2 regions of the Rhizobium sp. SG2393 genome follow, and region 2 is predicted to be linked to the other one. Evidence: riboswitches for the same ligand, from Rfam matches in the RefSeq annotation. Region 2 holds a riboswitch; the other holds the start of a gene.

Region 1 (7,091 bases), on a different contig from region 2:
TCCCGGGTGACCTCCAGATCATCCTGCATCTCGTTCTGTCAGTCTTCTACCTGAGCCATCTGCTGTTGCGTTTTTCGGCGCTTCCGGGCTGGCGCCGTGAAAGCAGCTTGCCGGCGTCCCTGCCGGCAGATCCCTGCCCATCCGCGCCCGCCGCGCTCTGCGGGAATGCCTTGCCGGTCTACACCGTCATGGTCGCGCTTTACCGCGAGGCTGCGGTTTGTAACCAACTGGTGGCGGCGCTCGACCAACTCGACTGGCCGGTCTCGCGTCTCGACATCAAGCTCGTGTGCGAGGCCGATGATGCCGAGACCCTGTCCGCCCTGCGCGCCATGGCGCTGAAGCCGCATTACGAGATCGTCGAGGTTCCGCCGGCTCTGCCGCGCACCAAGCCGAAGGCGCTCGCCTATGCGCTGGCGGGTGCGCGCGGTGAATTCCTGACCGTTTACGATGCCGAGGACAGGCCGCACCCTCTTCAATTGCGCGAGGCTGCCGCCACGTTCCGGGCCGCGCCCGATCATGTCGCCTGTCTTCAGGCTCCACTGGTCATCGCCAATGCCGATGCTAGCTGGTTGAGTGCCAACTTCGCCATTGAATATGCCGGGCTTTTCCGCAAGTTGCTGCCGATGCTGGCAAGGAGGGGCCTACCCTTGCCGCTTGGCGGGACGTCGAACCATTTCCGGACCGAGGCCCTGCGCGCAGCCGGTGGATGGGATCCGTTCAACATGACGGAGGACGCCGATCTCGGGCTTCGGCTGCATCGCCTCGGCTTTCGCACCCGCGTCATCACGAGACCGACCTTCGAGGATGCGCCGACGAGCCCGGCGATCTGGATGCCGCAGCGCGTGCGCTGGTTCAAGGGCTGGCTCCAGACATGGCTGGTGATGATACGCGCGCCTCGCCGCTGGTGGCGGGAGATGGGGGCCCGCGCCTTCCTGGCGTCGCAGCTGATGATCGGGGGGCTCCTGTTTTCCGCGCTGGTCCATCCCCTGATGCTCGCCTTCGCCGTCCTCGTTCTTGTTCGCTACGGGCTCGACCCGGCCTATCTCGGCACGCCGATGTCCCGCCTGCTGGCCGTCCTCGATCTCGTCAACATGGCGGGAAGCTATGCCGCCCTGCTCTCCCTCGGCTTCAGCGCCATGGGACCGGCCGAGCGGCGAAAGGTCGGGCACGGCTGGCTCCGGCTTCCCGTTTACTGGCTGATGATTTCGCTCTGTGCCTGGCGGGCGGTCGGGGAACTGTATCGACGTCCGTTCGTCTGGAACAAGACACCGCATCTGCCGAGCGTCACTAGGTACAAGCCCGCAGCCGGGGAGTAGCACGGAAAGGACGCTGGAGCGGGTAGCGGGAATCGAACCCGCGCGTTCAGCTTGGGAAGCTGACAGGCTACCATTACATCATACCCGCCGACGCGGCCGGATGGCCATCAGCGGGCGGACAATCCCTCAGGGCGAGAGCGGTGTCAAGACGGGCGCATGGAGCACGCGCCTGTTCTACTTGTCCTCGGCCCGGAAATGCTTGGAGAGCTTGAGGCCCTGCGCCTGATAGTTCGACCCGAGGCCCAGACCGTAGAGGCCCTGGGGCCGTTCCAGCATGTGTTCGTAGACAAGGCGGCCGACGATCTGGCCGTGCTCGAGGATGAAGGGCACCTCGTGGCTGCGCACTTCCAGCACGGCGCGGCTGCCGCTGCCGCCGGCGGCGACATGGCCGAAGCCGGGGTCGAAGAAGCCGGCATAGTGCACGCGGAACTCGCCGACCAGCGGATCGAAGGGCGTCATCTCCGCCGCATAGAGCGGGGGAACGTGGACGGCCTCGCGCGAGACGAGGATGTAGAACTCGTCGGGGTCGAGGATCAGCTCGCGCCGGCCGCGATCGTAAAGCGGCTCCCAGAAATCATGGATGCCGTGCCCGGCCTTCTTGTCGACATCGACGACCGCCGTATGGTGCTTACCGCGATAGCCGATCAGCCCGTCGCTGCCGCGCCCTTCGAGATCGATGGACAGTGCGATGCCGCCGCCGGAAACGTTGGGCTGCTCGGCGGCGACGAGCATGTCGCTTGCGTGCAGCGCCAGCACCTCGTCCTCCGCCAGCAGGGCATGGCCGATGCGGAAGCGGATCTGCGAGAGACGCGAGCCGCGGCGCACGACGATCGGGAAGGTGCGCGGGCTGATTTCGAGATAGAGCGGACCGACATAGCCGGGCGCGATCTTGTCGAATTCCTGGGCGCGATCGGTGATGACGCGGGTGAAGATGTCGAGGCGGCCGGTAGAGCTCTTCGGATTGGCAGAGGCTGACATGCCCTCGGGCAGCGCGAGGCTTTCCATGAGCGGCACGATGTAGACGCAGCCCGTTTCCAGCACAGCGCCTTCCGATAGGTCGATGACGTGCAGGCTGAGACGGTCGATCTTGTCGGAGACAAGGTTGCCGGGGCCCGGCATGAAGCTGGCGCGCACGCGGAAGGCCTTGGCGCCGAGGCGAAGATCAAGGCTTGCCGGCTGGATCTGGTCGGCATCGAGCGGGCGTTCGCTCTTCAGCGCCCCGTTTGCAAACAGTGCCTCGATCGCCTTGTCCGGCAGAATTCCCGTCGTGCGCGTCATGAGGCCCTCTCTGGCGTCTGCGTGCGGGACCGGATGTCCCGATGCCCGGGCAGCCGGAAACGGCCTTCGCGACCGGGCGCCCGCGACAAAACCAAACTCGCTCGATTGACGCAAGCCGGGGTTTGAGAGTAAGGGAAATTATCCCGTGGTGATTTGGCCGGCCGGCTTGCAGCCACGTTAAACAAGTAGCTAAAAAGGCCGGGTGCAAACCGGCCTGCTTATGCGGCCGGTTTTTTTGTTTGAGGCGATGAGACCATGAGCAACACCTGGAGACCCGCAACCCAACTCGTTCACGGCGGCACCACGCGCTCCAACCACGGCGAGACGTCCGAGGCCATTTTCCTGACGCAGGGCTTTGTCTACGACACCTCCGAAGCCGCCGAAGCGCGCTTCAAGGGCGAGACGGACGGCTTCATCTATGCCCGCTACGGCAGCCCGACGAACGACATGTTCGAAAAGCGCATGTGCATGCTGGAAGGCGCGGAAGATGCGCGCGCCACGGCATCCGGCATGGCCGCCGTCAGCGCCGCCATTCTCTGCCAGGTGAAGGCCGGTGACCATATCGTGGCCGCCCGTGCGCTGTTCGGCTCCTGCCGCTGGGTGGTCGAAACGCTGGCGCCGCGCTACGGCATCGAGTTTACGCTGGTGGATGGCCGCTCGCTGGAGAACTGGGAACAGGCGATCCGCCCGAACACCAAGGTCTTCTTCCTGGAAAGCCCGACCAACCCGACGCTGGAACTGGTTGATATCGCCGGTGTCGCGAAGCTTGCAAACCAGATCGGCGCCAAGGTGGTGGTCGACAACGTCTTTGCGACCCCGCTGCTGCAGAAGCCGCTGGAACTCGGCGCGCATGTGGTCGTCTACTCCGCGACCAAGCATATTGACGGACAGGGTCGCTGCCTCGGCGGCGTCATCCTCTCCGACAAGCAGTGGATCGACGAGAACCTGCACGACTATTTCCGCCACACCGGCCCGGCGCTCTCGCCCTTCAATGCCTGGACGCTGCTGAAGGGCATCGAGACGCTGCCGCTGCGCGTGCGCCAGCAGCAGGACAATGCCAGCCGTGTTGCCGATTTCCTCGCCGAGCAGCCGCAGATCGCCCGCGTCATCTATCCCGGCCGGAAGGATCACCCGCAGGCGGGTCTCGCGGCGGCACAGATGAAGGGCGGCTCGACGCTGGTGGCCTTCGAGATGAAGGGTGGCAAGGCAGCCGCCTTTGCGCTTCAGAACGCCCTCAAGGTCGTGAAGATCTCCAACAATCTCGGCGACTCCAAGAGCCTGATCACCCATCCCGCGACGACGACGCACAAGAACCTGTCCGACGATGCGCGTGCCGAGCTTGGCATTTCCGCCGGCACGGTGCGATTCTCCGCCGGCATCGAGGACAGTGCCGACCTTGTCGAGGATTTCGCCGCCGCGCTGAAACACGTTCAGGCCTGACCCAGTCGCGCTGTACCACTTGATTACGGGCCGGCAGCCTTCGGTTGCCGGTCTTTTTTGTGGCCCTAGAGCCGCGCGCCATCGAAAGCGGCGACCGGCGGGAATGTCAGCGTTTCAAAATAAACCAATATTCGATGAAAGCGTCGGGATTTCTTGACGCAATCCCCTTCCACTCGCTAGTTTTGCTCAGCATCATGGACGGCCTTGCGGCAAGGCACGCCCCTGGTCGCGTTGGAAGCGGGAAGCCGCGCGCAACCGCCTCGGGCCTGCATGCCTGCTGCAGCCGTCTTCCCGGAAGGTGAAGGCATGTACCGCGCATTGACCCACGACATCGAAGTCGTGGTCGAACCCTACTATCTGGAAGACCAGTCCGACCCCGAGGACGGCCGCTATGTCTGGGGGTACCGGATCGTGATCGCCAATCATTCCGAGCTCACGGTGCGGCTCGTCTCGCGCTATTGGCACATCACGGACGAAAACGGACAGGTGGACGAGGTGAGCGGTCCCGGCGTCGTGGGCGAGCAGCCGGTGCTGAATCCCGGCGACACCTATGAATACTCCTCCGGCTGCCCGCTCGACACGCCGTCGGGCGTGATGTTCGGCCATTACGGCATGGAGGCGGAGACGGGCGAGCATTTCGACATCGCCATCCCCGCCTTCTCGCTGGACAGTCCGGGCCTCGTGCGCGTGCTGAACTAGAGAATTCCCGACAAACACGGGTTCGCCGGGAATTCTCTATCCCTTTGTTTTACCGCAGTCCGGACGCAAAACCGCTGACACACTTTTGCTGGACGTGCTCTAGGGCGCCCGGCCAGCCGATCAGGCCGGCCGGATTTCCGAGGCCTCGAAGTGATAGGCCGTCGAGCAGAACTCGCAGGTGACCGAAATCCTGCCGTCCTCGATCGTGTGGGCGATCTCCTCGTCACTGAGGCTCGAGAGCACCGACTTCAGCCGCTCGCGCGAGCAGCTGCAGCGGTCTTCCACCAGTTGCGGGGGATAGACCCGCACACCGCGTTCGTGGAACAGGCGATAGAGCAGCCGCTCGGAACCGACGGTCGGGTCGGTCAGTTCATCCAGATCGATCGTCTCCAGCATGGTCTTGGCTTCAGACCACGTATCGTCCTCAAGGTGATCTGCGCCTTCGTCGCCATCGCCGCCGTGCAGGTCCGGCTGGCGCATGCGCTCGGGCGCCTCCGGCAGGAACTGCGCGACAATGCCGCCGGCCCGCCAGCGATGACGCGCCTTGCCGGCCTCATCACGATCCAGCAGCTCGGCCACGCCGAGGCGCACCTTGGTCGGGATCTGTTCCGACTGGCGGAAATAGACGCCGGCGATCTCCTCCAGCGTTGCTCCGTCCAGCGGCACGATGCCCTGATAGCGCTGCATGTGGGCGCCCTGATCGATGGTGAAGGCGAGGACGCCCTTGCCGAGCAGTTGCTCCGGCGCGCCGCGCCCGTCGGCGAGCGCCGCGTTTAGCGCATCCTCGTCGAAGCGGGCATAAGCGCGCACGCTGTCGGGCGCGGAGAAATCGGCAACGACCAGATCGACCGGGCCATCGCTCTTGGTCTGGATGATCAGCTTGCCCTTGAACTTCAGCGAGGTGCCGAGCAGCACCGTCAGCGTGACGACCTCCGCCACGAGGCGGGCGACGGGCACGGGGTAGCGGTGACGCTCGAGGATGGCGTCGAGCATGGGGCCGAGCTGCACGGCACGGCCACGCACATCGAGCCCTTCCACCTGGAACGGCACGACGTGATCGTCACCTGCGAAATCGAACTGCCCGAGGGCGGGTGTTGCCTGGCTCATCTGTCTTGTCCCATCAATGGCCGCGCTCCGGCCGGCGCGAGAGACGCGCGGCCGTTCACGGTGAAGCTATACGGAAGGAGATCGGATGCAACCATCATCCGAAAGGGAACCGTTTCGCCCCTAGATCGGGTTCGGGGCGCGCGATTGCAAGTCCTGCTGCGGCTGGCCTGCTGCGGCCAGCCTCACCGGGGCGCAGCGTGTCAGAATGCCCCGAGGCACCAGGCAAGCACGGCCTTCTGGGCATGCAGGCGGTTTTCGGCCTCGTCGAAGACCACAGACTGCGGGCCGTCGATGACCTCGTCCGTCACTTCCTCGCCGCGATGGGCCGGCAGGCAGTGCATGAAGAGCGCATCGGGCGCGGCATGCTTCATGAGCGCGGCATTGACCTGATAGGGCTGGAAGATGTTGTGACCGCGGGCGCGGTGCTCCTGGTTCATCGACACCCAGGTGTCGGTGACGACGCAATCCGCACCGGCAACGGCCTGCTCGGCCTCATGCGTCAGCAGGATGTCGCCGCCATTGTTGCGCGCCCAGTTCAGGAACTTGTCCGAGGGCTCCGAACCGAAGGGGGTCGCCATGCGCATCTTGTAGCCGAAGCGCGCCGAGCCCTCGATCAGCGAATGCAGCACGTTGTTGCCGTCGCCCGTCCAGGCGAAGGTCTTGTCCTTCACGGGGCCGCGATGCTCCTCGAAGGTCATGATGTCGGCCATGATCTGGCAGGGATGGGTATCGTCCGTCAGGCCGTTGATGACTGGCACGGTGGCGTGCTCGGCGAGCTCCATCAGGCGGCGGTGGTCCGTGGTGCGGATCATGATGGCATCGACGTAGCGCGACAGCACCTTGGCGGTGTCGCCGATCGTCTCGGCACGGCCGAGCTGCATTTCCGTGCCGGAGAGGAACAGCGTCTCGCCGCCGAGCTGGCGCATGCCGACATCGAAGGAGACGCGGGTGCGGGTAGACGGCTTTTCGAAGATCATCGCCAGCATCTTGCCTTCCAGCGGCTTCTTCGCCGTGCCGGCCTTCGTCGCCTGCTTTCGGCTGTGCGCATCATCCATGATGGTGCGCAAGTCTTCGGCGCTGACGGCGGAAAGGTCGAGGAAGTGTCTGGTCGATGCCATGCTCTGTGGGTTCCGTCTTCGTAAAAGTGGTTCGAGGTCTCAGGCCGATGCCTGGAGGCGGGCCGGCTGCGAAAGGGCCTCGCACGCCCGCTCGATGCGGTGCAGGCCCTCGCGCGCTTCTTCGGCGGTGGTG
Region 2 (7,091 bases):
GGATGCTGGTCGAACTCGTGACGCGCCAAGCGCGATCTGACGGAGCTTTCCGATGAAGAACCCGAGTGCTGAAAGACGCCTGATCAAGATTGCAATGGCTGCCCCCTATCTGGAGCGCCAGGAGGAACAGGACCTCGCCATTGCCTGGCGGGAGAACGACGACCAGGAAGCACGCAACCGCATCGCCATGGCCCATATGCGCCTCGTCGTGTCCATGGCCACCAAATTCCGCCACTTCGGCCTGCCCATGGGTGACCTCGTGCAGGAAGGCTATGTGGGCCTGCTAGAAGCGGCCGCCCGTTTCGAGCCCGGCCGTGAGGTCCGCTTTTCCACCTACGCGACCTGGTGGATCCGCGCTTCCATGCAGGATTACGTCCTGCGCAACTGGTCGATCGTCCGTGGCGGCACCAGTTCCGCCCAGAAGGCGCTCTTTTTCAACCTCCGCCGTCTGCGCGCCCGCCTCGCCCAGGGTGACCAGCAGCTGACCGCGCAGGCCATGCACGAGCAGATTGCCACGGCACTCGGCGTCAGCGTGCGCGACGTGCAGACCATGGATGCCCGTCTTTCCGGCAGCGACACGTCGCTTCAGGCGCCCGTTTCATCCGGTGAGCCCGATGGTGCAGAGCGCATGGACTTCCTCGCCAGCGACGAGCCCCTGCCGGACGAGCAGGTCGGCGATCTCATCGATGGCGAGCGTCGCCGCGAATGGCTGAAGGATGCGCTGACGGCACTCAACGAACGCGAAATGAAGATCATCAAGGCGCGTCGCCTCTCGGAGATGGGCGCGACGCTTGAAGAGCTCGGCGCCGACCTCGGCATTTCCAAGGAGCGCGTCCGCCAGATCGAGACCCGCGCGCTCGAAAAGCTGCGCAGCGCCCTCGTCGCCCGTGCGCCGGTGCTTGCCACCGGCATGGCCTGAGCACTGCTGCAACGTTCGATGAAGGGCTGGCGCGGATCTCCACGCCGGCCTTTTTTCGTAGACCTTGTCGTGCTTATCCGCGCGAAAAGACGTAGTCGGTTTCCTGTCGTAGCACCTCGCCCGGCCGCAGCACCGCATTCGGGAAACCGGCATGGTTGATGGCATCCGGCCAGACCTGCGTCTCCAGGCAGAAGCCCGAGAACGGCCCGTAGATGCGGCCATCCAGCCCCGCCACGGGCATCGGCGCGATCATCACACCGGAATAGAACTGCACGCCCGGCTCCGTCGTTCTGACCTCAAGCGAAATGCCGGAATGCGCGCTTGCGACGCGCGCCACGCTGCGCAGGCCCGTGCGCTCCGACGACAGGCAGAAATTATGATCGTAGGCGATCTTTTCGCCGCTCTTCTGCACATGCATCGGCGTCGGCTGGCGCAGGTCGAAGACGGTGCCATCCACCGGGCGGATTTCACCCGTCGGGATCAGGCGGGAGTCGACCGGAAGATAATGATCGGCTGCGATGGAAATCACATGGTCCAGGGCATCGTCGCGACCATCGAGGTTGAAATAGCTGTGCTGGCAGATGTTGCAGAGTGTTGCCGCATCGGTCGTTGATTCATAGATCACGTTCAGCCGCCCACTATGCGAAAGGCTGTAGCGCACCGTCACGCGGCACGTGCCGGGATAGCCGGCGCGGCCCGCCGGATCGGTGATCCTAAGGACCACGAAGTCCGCGCCGAGATCGACGATCTCCCAGTTGCGCACCGCCAGCCCGTCGCTGCCGCCATGCAGGTGGGTGACGCCTCGCTCATTGCGCTCCAGCTGGTGCGGCACACCGTCAATCGTGAAGCGGCCGTCGCCGATGCGGTTGGAGCAGCGGCCGGGCGTCGCGCCGAAATAGGGCGAGTGGTCGAGATAAGGCTGAAGCGTCTCGAAACCGAGGACGAGTGCCGGTTGATGTCCTTCGAGCCGGAGATCCTGTATGACCGCGCCATAGGTCAACACCTTCGCCGTCAGTCCGCCGCCGGACAGCGTCACCCGTTCCACCACTTCACCCGTCGGCAAAACGCCGAAATGCTCGCGCACCATGCAATCCTCCCCGCTTAGCCCGCTCCTCACGGCAGGCGCGGCGAAACTGCTGCAATTTCCACGCCGCCGCAACTCATAAATCATACAATTGAAGATCAGCGCAGCAGGGCCCGCATCGCGTCCGTCAGGCCCGAGAGTGTCAGCGGAAACATCCGCCCGCCCATGAGCCGCTGCACCAGCCCGATCGAGGCCGTATAGCCCCAGTAATCCGCCTTGACCGGGTTGAGCCAGACATGGCCGGGAAACTGCGCGGCCAGCCGCTCCAGCCACACCGCACCCGCTTCGCTGTTCCAGTGCTCCACGGAGCCGCCGGCATGGGTCAGTTCGTAGGGGCTCATCGCGGCATCGCCGACAAAGCAGAGCTTGTAGCCGGACCCGTAGGTGCGCAGCACCTCTTCTGTCGGAATCCGATCGACGTGCCGGCGGCTGTTGGTCTTCCACACGCCTTCATAGACGCAGTTGTGGAAATAGAAGTGCTCCAGATGCCGGAACTCCGAGCGCGCCGCCGAAAACAGCATCTCCACATCCCGCACATGCCCGTCCATGGATCCGCCGACATCCAGAAACATCAGCATGCGCACCGCATTGCGCCGCTCCGGCCGCGTCACGACATCGATATAACCCTGCTCGGCGGTGGCACGGATCGTTGCCGGCAGATCCAGCTCATCCGCCGCCCCCTCGCGCACGAAGCGCCGGAGACGCCGCAGCGCCACCTTGATGTTGCGCGTGCCGAACTCGACCTCGTCGTCATAGTCGCGGAAATCGCGCCGGTCCCACACCTTGACCGCCCGCCGATGGCGTGATTCCGGCTGCCCGATCCGCACGCCCTCGGGATTGTAGCCATAGGCGCCGAAGGGCGACGTTCCGGCCGTGCCGATCCACTTCGACCCGCCCTGATGGCGCTCCTGCTGCTCTGCCAGCCGCTGGCGCAGCGTTTCCATCAAGGCATCGAAGCCGCCAAGGCTCTCGATGAGTGCCTTCTCCTCCTCCGTCAGGTGCCGCTCGGCGAGCTTGCGAAGCCACTCCTCCGGCAATGGCCGCGGCCCTTCGCCCTCTGCACCGGACACGCGCTCAAGCCCCCGGAAACACTGCGCAAACACCCGGTCGAAACGGTCGATATGCCGCTCGTCCTTGATAAGCGCCGCCCGCGCCAGGAAGTAGAAGGCCTCGACGTCGAAGTCGGCAAGCCCCGCCTGCATGCCTTCCAGCAGCGCCAGCAACTCGCGCAGCGTCACCGGCACCCGCTCTGCCCGAAGCATCAGGAAGAACGGGATGAGCATCGGCGGCGCCTCCTCAATCGGATCTCAGCCCTTCCCGATCGCGTCCAGATCGTAGGGCGTCGTCTGGTACATCTCGTTGATCCAGTTGCCGAACAGGAGATGCGCATGGCTGCGCCAGCGGTTCTGCGGCGGGATCGACGGGTCGTTATGGGGGAAATAGTTCTTCGGCAGGCGGATGGGAACACCCGCATTCACGTCGCGGAAATATTCGTCCGCCAGCGAGGTGGAATCATATTCGACGTGGTTGAACACGTAGAGCCGCTTGCCGCCCTTCTCCTCCACATAGCAGACACCCGTCTCGTCAGACTCCATAAGGATGTCGAGATCGGCGACTTTGGCGATATCGGCTGCCCGCACCTCCGTCCAGCGTGACACCGGGATCTGGAAGTCATCGGAAAAGCCGTTGAGGAAGACCGAGGACGGCTTGCGATTATGGTGGCGGAACACCCCGAAGGCCTTTTCCTTCAGCGTGTATTTCGGCACCTTGTGGAAGTGATAGATCGCCGCCATGGCGCCCCAGCAGATGTTGAGCGTCGAATGGACGTTCGTCTCCGTCCAGTCGAAGATCTGCTTCATCTCGTCCCAGTAGGTCACGTCCTCGTAATCGAGCGTTTCCACCGGCGCACCGGTGATGATGAAACCGTCGAACTTGCGGTGCCGGATCTCCTCCCACGTGTCGTAGAAGGCCAGCAGATGCTCTTCCGACGTATTCTTGGCGCGGTGGCCGCCGACGCGGATCAGCGAGAACTCGACCTGCAGCGGCGAGGCGCCGACGAGGCGCGCCATCTGGATCTCGGTCTTGATCTTGTTCGGCATGAGATTGAGCAGGCCGATCTGCAGCGGGCGGATATCCTGCCGGATAGCCACGGTTTCCGTCATCACCCGCACGCCCTCGGAAACGAGGGTCTGGAAGGCGGGCAGTGCATCGGGGATCTTGATCGGCATGGGGCTCACTTCGACAAACGAAAGCCGGCTGCATCAAATCGCCATCGGCCCACGGAAGTCCTGCTCCCCGCGGCCCTTTAGCAACTTGTTTAACGTGGCTGCAAGCCGGCCGGCAAATCACCACGAGCGCCTGTCATACGCTCTGTCGCGGCCGGAATCAATGTGAACGCGGCGGTCAGCTATCCCGCCGGCTCATGAAAGCGAGGCGTTCGAAGAGATGGACATCCTGCTCGTTCTTCAACAGGGCGCCATGCAGCTTTGGCAGCATGGTCTTGGGGTCGGCACGCAGATCGGCCGGATCGACATCGTCGGCAACAAGAAGCCGGATCCAGTCGAGCGCCTCCGACGTCGAGGGCTTCTTCTTGAGCCCCTGCACGTTGCGGATATCGAAGAACGTCGTCAGCGCGGCCGACAGGAGCGTACGGCGGATGCCGGGGAAATGCACCTCCACGATCCGCGCCAGCGTTTCCGCATCGGGAAACCGGATGAAGTGGAAAAAGCAGCGACGCAGAAAGGCGTCCGGCAGTTCCTTTTCATTGTTCGAGGTGATGATGACGATCGGCCGGTGTTTGGCGCGGATCGTCTCGCCGGTCTCGTAGACATGGAACTCCATGCGGTCGAGTTCCTGCAAGAGATCGTTGGGAAATTCGATATCGGCCTTGTCGATCTCGTCGATCAGGAGCACCGCGCGGCGATCGGTCTCGAAGGCCTGCCAGAGCTTGCCGCGGCGGATGTAGTGGGCGATGTCGTTGACACGTGCGTCGCCCAGCTGGCTGTCGCGCAGGCGGGACACGGCATCGTAATCATAGAGGCCCTGCTGCGCCTTGGTGGTAGATTTCACGCTCCATTCGATGAAGGGCGCGCCAAGCTCTGCCGCCACCTGCCGGGCGAGTTCAGTCTTGCCGGTACCGGGCTCACCCTTGACCAGAAGCGGACGTTCAAGCCTGATCGCGGCATTGACGGCAACCAGCAGGTCTTTCTCCGCGATATAGGCGTCTGTTCCGGAAAACGGCATGGAGCACTCCCGCAATGACTGGCGGCGGATTATTCGGCGATGATCTTCACCCGGTCGCCCGGCTTGACGGTTGAGGTCAGCGTCATCGCATTGATGAGGCGGAAGAGATCGAGCTTCCGGTCCGTGCCCATCATGCGCCCGGCGAGCGTTGCGATCGTATCGCCCGGCCCTGCCGTGAGCACGCGAACCCTGAGCGGCTTGACGGACGCGGCCTCCGCCGGCGTCATCTGCCGGAAGGAAAGACGGAGCGCCTCCGCCGTTGGCTGCAAGGCAGGCGATCCCTTCGGCACGGCGGTGAGGAAGCGGTAGATGCGCTGCCCCAGCCGCACCACGGTCACGTCGAAGTCCCAGCGGTCGGCGCTGGCGCGTGCCGTCGCCGCTTCGAGGCCGTTGACGCGGATGGGACGGATCGTCTCCGGCTGAAGTCCCGTCACCCACCCGCTGGCAATGTAGGCCGCAAGCGACTGGCCCTGCGTATCCGGGACGCCATCGAAGCGGATGGCCACATCGTTCGGCCCGGTCGCGAGAACGGCTTCCGCCTTGTTGTCGATGCGGAAGCCTTCCGGTACGTCGAAGCGAATGCCGAGGCGCGAATGCAGGAAAGTCTGGCCGCGCACATAGCCCTCTTCGGGGCTGTCGCCGTAGAGCAGGCCGTCGATGCCGTCGAGATAGTAGTCACGGCCGCGATCGCCCACCTGCCCCTCCTGCCCGAAGGCGCGCGCATGGCGACGCGCCAGTTCCACGCGCTGCGGCGCATTCGGATGGCTGGAGAGGAAGTCGAGGCTCTGGTCCGATTCAGGGTCAACCGCCGTGAAGCGGCTGTAGGCGGCCATGGAATCAAGGAAGCGTGCCGCTGCGTACGGGTCGTAGCCCGCTTCGCCCAGCATGCGCACGCCGATCACGTCGGCCTGAAGCTCTTGCTGGCGCGAGAACGCCGCCAGGCGCAGTTTGCCACGGGCCAGGGCCTGCTTGCCCGCAAGATCGCTCGACAGCACCTCGGAAACGACGCGGCTCGCAATCATTTCGGCCTCTTCGCGCTGCTGGCGTTCAATGCCGTGATTGGCGGTGACGTGTCCCATCTCGTGCGAGAGGACCGCAGCGACTTCCGATGCATCATTTGCCAGCGCCAGAAGACCACGGGTCACGTAGAGATAGCCGCCCGGCAGGGCGAAGGCGTTGATGGCCGGAGAATTGAGAATGGTGATCCGGTAGGATTGCAGCGGATTTTCCGAGACCGCCGTCAGCGCGCCGGCAATACGCGCGACCAGACGCTCGGTTTTGGCATCCTTGTACTCACCGCCATAGCTCGCAACGATGCGCGGATGCTCACGGGCGCCAAGCGCGGCGCGCGGGTCGTTCTTCTGCACTTCCTCAACGATCTGTGGATTAGACGACGGCTGAACGCTCGGCTCGTAGGACTGCTCGAGGATCGACTGGCAGCCGGACAGGACTGTCGCCGTCGACAGCGCAAGCGCCAGCCCGGTGCGTCGCCATCCTGCGGCCGCTCCGTTCCGTTTCGATCCCTCAACCCCGAGCCGACCCTTTTCCATCCGTCAATCCGACCGACCGCATGCCGCGGTCATCCATCACGTCAGCGGCGCCAACCGCATCAAGGGCAGGCAACACGCCACCCTAGATAGGGCGAAAACCCCGATGCGCCAATGATTTCGGTCTATACGATTTCGCGGGCCGTTTTCTAGCAGTTTGCCAAACTTATCGATTGGCGTGGTTTTGTCGCAACGCCCGCAAAGTGCGTATGCCCGAGCCTCAGACCGCCTCCCATGCCGGCACGGTCAAATTGTGGCCAAGACCCCGGCTCGTTCAGCGCACGAGGTCGAGGGGGTG

What was found. A riboswitch is a leader RNA that binds a small molecule or an ion and turns the genes downstream of it on or off. The one in region 2 is predicted to bind S-adenosylmethionine.
Region 1: another riboswitch for S-adenosylmethionine. It lies ahead of ACED18_RS18375 (O-succinylhomoserine sulfhydrylase); the one in region 2 lies ahead of metA (homoserine O-succinyltransferase).

The regions. Positions count from the first base shown of each region.
Region 1 is NZ_JBHGAP010000011.1:52,216-59,306, reverse strand. Features, by position in the region: gene ACED18_RS18390 (glycosyltransferase family 2 protein) at 1-1,316, shown strand, start outside; tRNA gene ACED18_RS18385 (tRNA-Gly) at 1,331-1,404, opposite strand; gene ACED18_RS18380 (2'-deoxycytidine 5'-triphosphate deaminase) at 1,491-2,594, opposite strand; SAM riboswitch at 2,730-2,808, shown strand; gene ACED18_RS18375 (O-succinylhomoserine sulfhydrylase) at 2,850-4,034, shown strand; gene apaG (Co2+/Mg2+ efflux protein ApaG) at 4,341-4,733, shown strand; gene ACED18_RS18365 (Hsp33 family molecular chaperone) at 4,854-5,840, opposite strand; gene argF (ornithine carbamoyltransferase) at 6,041-6,958, opposite strand; gene ACED18_RS18355 (aspartate aminotransferase family protein) at 6,998-7,091, opposite strand, start outside.
Region 2 is NZ_JBHGAP010000007.1:40,299-47,389, reverse strand. Features, by position in the region: gene ACED18_RS14885 (RNA polymerase factor sigma-32) at 53-919, shown strand; gene ACED18_RS14880 (aldose epimerase family protein) at 993-2,006, opposite strand; gene ACED18_RS14875 (VWA domain-containing protein) at 2,102-3,286, opposite strand; gene metA (homoserine O-succinyltransferase) at 3,311-4,231, opposite strand; SAM riboswitch at 4,289-4,365, opposite strand; gene ACED18_RS14865 (AAA family ATPase) at 4,407-5,246, opposite strand; gene ACED18_RS14860 (M48 family metalloprotease) at 5,276-6,796, opposite strand.